DNA from 3 places in the Novosphingobium anseongense genome. Region 1 is predicted to be linked to each of the others. Evidence: riboswitches for the same ligand, from Rfam matches in the RefSeq annotation. Region 1 holds a riboswitch; each other region holds the start of a gene.

Evidence for each region. A riboswitch is a leader RNA that binds a small molecule or an ion and turns the genes downstream of it on or off. The one in region 1 is predicted to bind cobalamin.
Region 2: another riboswitch for cobalamin. It lies ahead of WG901_RS00195 (TonB-dependent receptor plug domain-containing protein); the one in region 1 lies ahead of cobW (cobalamin biosynthesis protein CobW).
Region 3: another riboswitch for cobalamin. It lies ahead of WG901_RS09535 (TonB-dependent receptor); the one in region 1 lies ahead of cobW (cobalamin biosynthesis protein CobW).

Annotation. Positions count from the first base shown of each region.
Region 1 covers NZ_JBBHJZ010000003.1:230,662-233,863, reverse strand. The annotation lists gene cobN (cobaltochelatase subunit CobN) at 1-405, opposite strand, end outside; gene cobW (cobalamin biosynthesis protein CobW) at 563-1,597, opposite strand; cobalamin riboswitch at 1,709-1,929, opposite strand; gene WG901_RS15100 (acyl-CoA dehydrogenase family protein) at 1,997-3,202, opposite strand, start outside.
Region 2 covers NZ_JBBHJZ010000001.1:40,019-43,220, reverse strand. The annotation lists gene cobO (cob(I)yrinic acid a,c-diamide adenosyltransferase) at 33-641, shown strand; gene WG901_RS00200 (ABC transporter substrate-binding protein) at 638-1,495, opposite strand; cobalamin riboswitch at 1,564-1,756, shown strand; gene WG901_RS00195 (TonB-dependent receptor plug domain-containing protein) at 1,840-3,202, shown strand, end outside.
Region 3 covers NZ_JBBHJZ010000002.1:173,448-176,649, reverse strand. The annotation lists gene WG901_RS09535 (TonB-dependent receptor) at 1-1,099, opposite strand, end outside; cobalamin riboswitch at 1,279-1,535, opposite strand; tRNA gene WG901_RS09530 (tRNA-Arg) at 1,647-1,723, opposite strand; gene WG901_RS09525 (MFS transporter) at 1,785-3,056, opposite strand; gene WG901_RS09520 (hypothetical protein) at 3,172-3,202, shown strand, end outside.

The sequences.
Region 1 (3,202 bases):
GCGGACCTCGGCCGGCACCGTCGAGGCGCGGTCAAGCGCGGGATCGGCCTCGCGCCCGTCGGCGATCGCGGCGAAGGCAATGCCCTTCTCGCGCGCGACGAGCGCGATCTCGTCGATGCCGTAGGGCCAGTAGGACTTGCCGCCGAGCAGGATCACGCAGACGAATTTCGCCTTGGCGACGACCTTCTCGACATAGAGATCGACCGAATAGGGATGCTTGAGCTGGAGCAGGTTCGCCAGCCGAACCGACGGCGCGCCATCCGGCAACAGCGCGGCGGCACCGGCGAAGCAGGCGAGTTCGCTGTCGGCCACGGTCAACACGACGATGTCGCCCGGCGCCTGATCGAGATCGATCGCCTCGTCGCCGTTCGAGACGGTGCCGGGGGTGGCGGAGAGCAGGTGCATTACGGCAAGATCCTCCCCTGAAAGGGGAGGTGGCGCGCGCGTAGCGCGTGACGGAGGGGTGTCCCGCTATCGAGGGGGCGACACCCCTCCACCACGCGCTGCGCGCGCGGTCCCCCTCCCCTTCCAGGGGAGGATCGGGACTGCTCCATCATAGCCCTCAGCCCACCACGCCGCGCAACCCCGCCTCGATCGCCGCCTGGTCGAGCCCCTTCTGGCCGATCACGACGAGCCCCGTCTTGCGCGCCTCGCCCGGCTTCCAGGCGCGGTCGAAGAAGTGCTGCACGCGCGGGCCAACCGCCTGTATCACCAGCCGGCTCGGCTTGCCCGCGACCGCGACCATGCCCTTGATCCGCAGCACGTCGTGCGCGGCGATGACCTCGCCCAGCTTGCTCACCAGCGCGTCGACATCGGCCACTTCGCCGCCGTTCAGCACGAAGCTGTCGAAGTCGTCGTGGTCGTGCTCCTCGGCGCCGTCCATGTGCGACTTGCGGCTGTCGAGATCGTCCTCGGCGGCGGCGGTGATGCCGAGCAGCGCGGCGATGTCGACCGCGCCGTGGTTCGCGTTGACGATACCGACGCCGGGGCGCGTCTCGGCCTCGACCTGCTGGCGCACCGCGGCCAAGGTCGCGGCATCGACGAGGTCGGTCTTGTTGAGCACGACCATGTCGGCGCAGGCGAGCTGTTCCTCGAACAGCTCCTCGAGCGGGCTGTCGTGATCGAGATTGGGATCGGCCGCGCGGGCTGCGGCCAGCGCCGCCTCGTCATGCGCGAAGCGGCCCGCGGCCACGGCATCGGCATCGATCAGCGCAACCACGCCGTCGACCGTCGCGCGGGTGCGGATGTCGGGCCACTGGAAGGCCTTGACCAGCGGCTTGGGCAGCGCGAGGCCGGAGGTCTCGATGATGATGTGCTCGGGCGGGTTCTCGCGGTCGAGCAGCTTCTGCATGGTCGGCAGGAAATCGTCGGCCACGGTGCAGCAGATGCAGCCGTTGGCCAGTTCGACGATGTCGTCCTCGGGGCAGGCTTCGTCGTTGCAGCCCTTGACCAGCTCGCCGTCGACGCCGACGTCGCCGAACTCGTTGATGATCAGCGCCAGCCGCTTGCCCTTGGCGTTCTGCAGCAGGTGGCGGATCAGAGTGGTCTTCCCCGCGCCGAGGAAACCCGTGATGACTGTGGTCGGCACCTTGCTCATGCGCATTCTCCTCGTCGCGGACCGCACACGCGGCCCGTCCGCGCGCACCGGCCCTGGTGCGCCGCTCAGACGGAGAAATACCGTGCCATGGCCAGTCCCTGGACCGCGGCAAGAGCGACCGGTGCGCCGGCAGGTCTCCTGGCTCGCGGGTCGTCACGCGATGCACGAGCCTTCCCGGACCGTGCTCGGTCCAGTGGCCGCTTCCCGGAAACCGGGAAGCCAGTGCAGCGCGCTATCCGCTTACAGTTGCAGGGACAGCCTGGGTTTTGAGCGGCGAACGCCCGCACCCCGTTCCCGATTAAGCCCCTCGCGGGGCACCGGCGCGATCTGCGGGCGCTCTAGAGCGGCGGCGGTGGCAGCGCAAGCATTCCTCCCCCGCCGGGGGGAGGGACTAGGACCCTAGCCCCGCTTGGGCCCGCGCGGGACCTCGCGGAAGGCGACGCCCTTGTCGCCCGAGGCCTCGCGCGGCATGCCGAGCACGCGCTCGGCGATGACGTTGCGCGAGATCTCGGTGGTGCCGCCGCCGATGCACGAGACCTGACGCATCAGGAACTCCATGCCCTGCACGCCGACGCCGTCGCTCTCTTCCTCGGTCCAGCCGGCCGCACCGGCGCCGGCGAGATCGAAGGCGATCGTGCGCTGGCGGACATTGGCCATGCCGCGGAACAGCCGCGCGACCGAGGACATGTCGGTGTTGCCCTTGCCCGCTGCCGCGCCCGAGGCGAGCCGGCGCTGCAGCTCGTTCGCGACGAGGCCGAGCGCGCGCGATTCGCCGATCAGCTCCTGCGCGGCGGGATCTTCGAGACGCCCCGCCTGGCGCGCGATTCCCACGGGCGTCACCTCGCTGCGGCCGTGCGACAGGCCCACGGGCTGCGTCACATAGGGCGAGTTGTGACCCATGCGCTCGTGGAACATCCAGCGCTGGCCGACGGTCCAGCCGCCGTCGATCTCGCCGACGCGATCGCTGTCGGGGATGCGGACGTCGGTCATGAACTCCTCGCAGGCCTCGCTCTCGCCGTTGAGGCGCTCGATCCGGCGGATCTCGACCCCCGGCTGCTGCAGCCGCATGAGGAACACGGTGAGCCCCTGGTGCTTGGGCACGTTCCAGTTGGTGCGTGCAAGGACGATTCCCCAGTCGTGCCACCAGGCGCGCGAGGTCCAGACCTTGGCGCCGTTGAGGATCCAGTCGTCGCCATCACGCACGGCCGAGGTCGTCGCGCCGGCAACGTCGGAACCGCCGCCGGGCTCGGACAGCATCTGCGCCCAGAACTCGTCGCCCTTGAGGATCGCGGGGATATGCGCGGCCTTCTGCTCGGGCGTGCCGAACTCCATGATGACGGTCGCGCAAGGCGTGAAGGTCGGCACGGTGAAGCGCGAGGGGTATTCGTGGCCCGCGAGTTCCTCGTTGAAGGCACGGTTGTGCTCGGGGGTTAGACCCTGGCCGCCGTATTCCTTGGGAAAACAGAGCCCCGCGAAGCCGGCGTCGTAGAGCTTGCGCTGCAAGGCGCGGTCACGCGCCACGGCGACGAGTTCCTCTTCGTCGTCGGCACAGTCCTGGGTCAGGTCGAAAGGCTGGATCGGGCCGAGATTGGCCTTGATCCAGGC
Region 2 (3,202 bases), on a different contig from region 1:
GGCTATCCGCCGCGCCCGAAGGAGCCCATCCCATGGCCGAACGCACCGAAGAACAGCACGCCGAGAAGATGAAGAAGCGCCAGGCCGCGCACGAGAAGATCGGCGCGACCAAGACCGTCGATAAGGGCCTGCTGATCGTCAACACCGGCAAGGGCAAGGGCAAGACCACGGCGGCGCTCGGCATGGTCGTGCGCGCGATCGGCCACGGCAAGAAGGTCGGCGTCGTGCAGTTCGTCAAAGGTGCGATGACCACGGGCGAGAAGGCCGTGTTCGACGCCTTCCCGAACCAGGTCGAGTTCAAGCCGATGGGCGAAGGCTTCACCTGGGACACCCAGGACCGCGCGCGCGACATCGCCGTGGCGCGCGAGGCCTGGGACGAGGTCAAGCGCATGATCGCCGATCCGAGCTACGACATGGTCCTGGCCGACGAGCTCAACATCGTCCTGCGCTACGACTACCTGCCTTTGGATGAGGTGCTCGAAGCGGTCACCGCGCGCGCGCCGATGAAGCACGTCATCGTCACGGGCCGCAATGCGCCCGAGGGCCTCGTCGAGATCGCCGATCTCGTCACCGAAATGACCTTGGTCAAGCACCCGTTCCGCGAGCAGAACGTGCGCGCGCAGGCGGGGATCGAGTTCTAGCGCCTGCCGCGGTCGTGCCGGGCGATCTGCTCGGCAATCCCCCGCACCGCGCGGACGTAAGCCGGGCTGCCGCAGACGGTCCAGGCCTGGGGGATCGAGATTCGCGGAATACCGGCGAGCGCCGGGTGGTGAAGCATCTCGGTGCCCTGATCGCGGACAACATCGGTCGCGCTTTCGACGATCAGGAAGTCGGGCCGCGCGGCGACCATCTCCTCGAGGCTGACCTGCGACAGCGCCGGCTTGCCCAGCTTCGTCGCGAGATTGACCAGCCCCGCGCGCGCCATGACCTCGTCGATCAGGGTACCCGTGCCCGTCATGAAACCGCGCCGCTGGTAATAGGCGGCAACGCGGCCACGGCCGAGCCGGGGAATGCCGGCGAGTTCGCGGTCCATCTGCGCGATGAGCACCTCGCCGCGATCGGAATGGCCGACCACCGCCGCCGTGCTGCGGATCGAGGACAGGATCTGGTCGTACTGCTCGGCGGGCTTGAGATCGACCATGCGGTAGTTCTGGTCCTCGAGTACCTTGATCGCGGCGCTGCGCCGCGCGGGCATGCCGACGATCAGATCGGGATCGAGCGCGACGATCTCCTCGGCCGACTTGCTGAGCAGCCGCAAGCCCCGCGCCCGCACCGCTTCGGCCGACATCTCGCGGTCGGTGGCGTTGCGCGTCAGCCCGGCGATCTGGCTGCGATCGGCCAGCCGCAGCACGAGCTGATCGGCGCAGAGATTGAGCGAGACGATGCGCTGCGGCGGCCGGGCCAGTGCCGGGCGAACCTTCCCCGTCGCGAGCACGCCACCCGCCATGGCGGCGAGGGCGATCGGCAGGATCAGGGTGCGGAGGACCAGACGCATCCGGCGGGACATAGCCGAGCCCGCGCCGGCGGCAAGCGCCGTCATTGACGCAATGCAGCGATGTGCCTAACGCCGCCCCTGCGACAGGTTCACCCGCAAGGGTGATGAAAAGGGAACGGGGTTCGAGACCCCGGCTGCCCCTGCAACTGTGAGCGGCGAGCCATCGCGCCATAGGCCATTGCGATCCTCGGATCGCGAGAAGGCGGCGCGAACCGGCAGTGACCCGCAAGCCAGGAGACCTGCCCGTCGCGGTCGTCCTTCGCGCGGACAGGGTGTGCCGAGCGGACGGGGGTGAACCCGAGCGACGACAAGTCCAGCCACGCATGCGTGGGGGAGATTTGGTCGTGCGCGTACTGAAATATCTCGTTTCCGTTGCCTTTCTGGCACTGCCGCTCGCGGCCCAGGCCGACGAACTGCAGGAAGCCCCCGCCCCCGACGCGGCCGCCCCGGTCCCGTCCTCTTCCGACACGATTCTCGTCACCGCGACGCGGCTCGCGATCCCGGTCGATCAGGTTCCCGCCTCGCTGACCGTGCTCGACAAGCCGGCGATCGACCGTGCCCAGGACATCGGCGTCACCGAACTGCTGCTGCGCACGCCGGGCATCAGCATTTCACGCAACGGCGGCTACGGCACCACGACCGCGCTGCGCATCCGCGGCGCGGAGAGCGAGCAGACCGTCGTCGTGATCGACGGGGTCAAGCTCAACGATCCCTCGGCCAGCAGTGGCGGTTACAACTTCGCAAACCTGCTCGCCGGCGACGCCTCGCGGATCGAGGTCCTGCGCGGGCCGCAATCGATCCTCTGGGGCAGCCAGGCGATCGGTGGCGTGGTCAACGTCGTGACGGCCCTGCCCGCAAAGACGCTCGAAGGCAGCTTCGACGTCGAGGCCGGCTCGCACGAGACCGTCAGCGCGCGCGCCGCGATCGGCGGCAAGACCGGCCCGCTGGCCTGGCGCCTCGGCGGCCAGGCCTTCACCACCGACGGCATTAGCGCGCTCGCCCCGGCCTTCGGCGGCAAGGAGGCGGACGGCTATATCAACCGCAACGTCAGCGGCCGCGCCGTGATCGAACTCGCACCGGGGATCTCGGCCGACCTGCGCGGCTATTACGCCTCGTCGCAGACCGAGATCGACGCATCCACCGCCGACAGCCTCGAATATTCGCTGAACCGCGAATTCGTAGGGTATGCCGGGATCAACCTGGACCTGCTCGACGGCCGCTTCCGCAACCGCATCGGCTATACCTATACCGACACCGACCGCGACAACTTCAACCCCACCCGCGCGCGTGCGCAGACCTTCGACGCCGCCGGCCACAACCGCCGCTTGGAGTACCAGGGCGCTTTCGCGATCGCCGAGGGCTGGACCTTGCTCGCCGGCGCCGAGAACGAGCGCTCGCGCTTCCGTTCGGCCTCGCCGCCCGCCGCCCTGGCCACGCCGGTTCCCGCCCCCGTGCGCGGCGGCGCCGACATCACCAGCTTCTACGGCCAACTCAGCGCCCAGCCGATAGGGGGCCTCACCCTGAACGCCGGCCTGCGCCACGACGATCACGATCGCTTCGGCGGCAAGTGGCTCTTCGCCGCGGGCGGCGTGCTGAACTTGCCTACCGGCACGGTTCTGCGCGCGAGCTACGGCGAGGGTTTCAAGGCGCCGACGCTCTACCAGCTGTTCTCCGAATACGGTGTCGCGAGCCTCGCGCCCGAGCGGG
Region 3 (3,202 bases), on a different contig from region 1:
CGACCTGGTTCTCGACCGTGCCGAAGCTCTGCTTGAGATTGGCGGTGGTCCGGTTCCCGGTCTGCTTCTGGATATGGTAGAGTTCGAGGAAGCTCGACTGGCGGATCTGCGCCGGGCTCGTCGCCGTCGCCGCGACCCAGGTCACGTTCTCGGCGTTCTGCCAGTATTTGTTGGCCCAGAGGTGATAGAAGGTGCTGCGGATCGTCAGCGCTTCGGACGGTGTCCACTCGATCTTGCCCTGGCTCCAGTTGTCGCGGAAGCGCAGCACGGCATCGGTTACGTTGTAGTTGTTTTTGCGGATCGACGTGTCGAGCGCGCCGTTGACCAGCGGCACACCGAACCAGGTGCGCGGCTTCTGCGTGCTGAAGTCGTGCGACAGCGTGATGCTGAGATCGCTCGCGGGCTTGAACCGGATCGCGCCCGACAGCGCGAGTGCGCTGTTCTCGCCGCGCGCCATCCAGCCGTCGGAACGGCGATAGCTGGCGTCGACGCGGAAGCCGACGCTATCGTTGATCGGCCCGCCGGCACCGGCCGCCACGTTGAACGTGTCGAACGAGGCGGCACCGGCGCGGCCGGCCACTTCGAGCGTGTCGCCAGGCTGCCGCCGCACGACGTTGACCGCGCCGCCGATCGCGCCTTCGCCATAGAGCACCGAGGCCGGCCCGCGCAGGATCTCGACGCTTTGGGCCATCCATGGATCGGCCGGGAAGGTCAGCGTGTTGTTGTACATGCGCATGCCGTCGTAGAGCGTCATCACCGAGTTCTGGCCGGTGAAGCCGCGCGACGAGAGGCCGAAGCCGAACACGCCCGAGGTGTTGACGATGCCCGTCGCGCGGGCCGCGGCATCCTGGATGGTCAGGTCGCCGCGCAGGCGGATCGCATTGCCGTCGAGCGTCTCGACGCTGGCCGGCGTTTCGAGCGGCGTGAGATTGAGGCGGCTGGCGCCTTCGGTCTTAACGTTGAGGCGAAGCTGGTCGACCGTGCCGACGACGACGATCGTTTCGCCTTCGGCGGCAGTGGCATCGGCTTCGCCGGCATGGGCCAGCGCAGGCGCGCAGAGAGAGAAGGCCGCGAAAGCAGCCGGTGCAAAAGTCTTCATGATACTCCCCCGTCGGCGTCTCACGACACTGGGCAGGGGCTTGCCGTTCATGAACGGTCGGCAGCGTGCACCGGCCGGACGCCCGGGGGCAACCGGCACACGAAACCGATGCAGCCCCAGCCGCTCGTTCGTCGCTCAGACGGAGTACACCGTGCCGCGGCCATCCCCTGGACCAAGGCAAGAGCGACCAGACGCCGGCAGGTCTCCTGGCTCGCGGGTCATAGCTTGATGCACGACCTTCCCAGGCCTCGCATGATTTAGCGTCCGGCCCAGTGGTTGGCGGCTCGGGATCCTACCCGTCCGCACATGTGCATCGCGCTCGCCGCTTACAGTTGCAGGGACAGCCTCGGATTCGGAAACGCAGGATCGCTCCGGCCTTCCTCACCGCGTTCCCGTTTTAAGCCTCTTGCGAGGCACCGGCGCGATCATGCGTCCGCAATCTTTGGGATCGCGAACGGCGCGGCTGATACAATGGAGATGGGCAAATCACAAGCGCCCGACGAGCGCACTGACGATGTCGCTGCGGAAAGCCGAATCTGCGGATATATGGTGCACCCGACAGGATTCGAACCTGTGGCCTCTGCCTTCGGAGGGCAGCGCTCTATCCAGCTGAGCTACGGGTGCGGGCCGCGTGCGACTAGCAGAGGGCGGCGCACATTGCCAAGCGCAATGTCGTCTATTCCGATCAGGCTGTCGCGGGATCGGCGAGTGGGGCGTCGTGGGGCGCGTCCTCGGCATCGAGATCGGGGTAGGGGCCCAGCATCAGGAACAGCAGCATCGTGCCCAGACAGGCGGGAATCTGAGCCCAGAGTACGATGTCGTAGCTCTTGGTCACGTCGTAGATGTGGTTGGCCAGCACCGGGGCGATGCCGTTGCCGAACAGCATCAGCCCGTTCATCGTACCGAACAGCGCGCCGAAGGCACGGAGCCCGAAATGCCGTGCCGCGAGATAGGCGCAGCAGTCGACCTCGGTGCCGACCGCGAGGCCGAGGATCAGGCAGGCGATCGCGGCGACGCCGGGGCCGGGGAAGGCGAGCAGCAGCAGCACGGTGACCACCGGCATGGCGACGCTCGCGGCGGCGACCTTGGCGGCGTCGAACCGGTCGAGCAGAAAGCCGCCGACGATCCGCCCGGTGATCGAGCCCAGGCCGAGCAATCCGGCGATGCCCGCGGCGCCGGCGGGGGTCAGATCGCGGGCGATCAGCACGGGGACGAGGTTGGTGGTCAGCGCGCAGATCGTCACCGAGAACAGCAAGGTCGCGCCGGCGAGCTTGAGGAACCGCGGCTGGGTGAAGCCTTCGCGCGCCGAGACGCCCTGAACCTGGCGCGGGGTTTCGGCTGCGGCGCCGGCCTTGCCGCCCTCGGCGGGCATGCGGAACAGCAGCCAGGTCACGGGGAAGGTGAGCGCCGCGCCGATCACGCCGAGGCCGACATAGGCCTGGCGCCAACCATAGTGTTCGACCAGCCAATTGGTCAGTGTCGGCACGAAAGCGGCGGCCACGCCCGTGCCGCACAGCGCGATGGCGAGCGCGATTCCGCGGTTCCGGTCGAAATAGCCGTTGATCGCCTTGGTCCAGACCGTCGGCAGGATCAGCATGTTGCCCGCGCCGAGCAGGATCCACAGCAGCCACCAAGATTCGATGCTGGTCGCCTGCGACAGCGAGGCCAGGCCGAAGGCGAAGACGAGAATGCCTGCGAGCGCGATGCGGCGCGGACCGACCTTGTCGATCGCGAGGCCGACCAGCGGCGCCGCGACCAGCGCGATCGTCGAGATGATCATCAGCCCCATCGAGGTCTGTGCGCGCGACCAGCCCATCTCGCGTTCGAGCACCGGGATCATCACCCCCAGCGAATAGCCGTGGGTCGAGCAGAGCATGATGCCGATCATGCAGGGCGGCAGGATCCGCCAGTTCTGCCGCAGCTCACCGAAGCCCGGCCGCCCGCCGTCGATCGCCATCACTCTCTCCAATTCGTATTTTCGCGGCCAATTGACCGTGCTTTGGCAGCGCGCGCAAGAGCAAGGCAGGGGCTTTTAGCGATTTGGCAAGCAAGAATGGCTAGGTCGAACAGCCATGGACGCGACTCCGATCAACTTCGATTCGG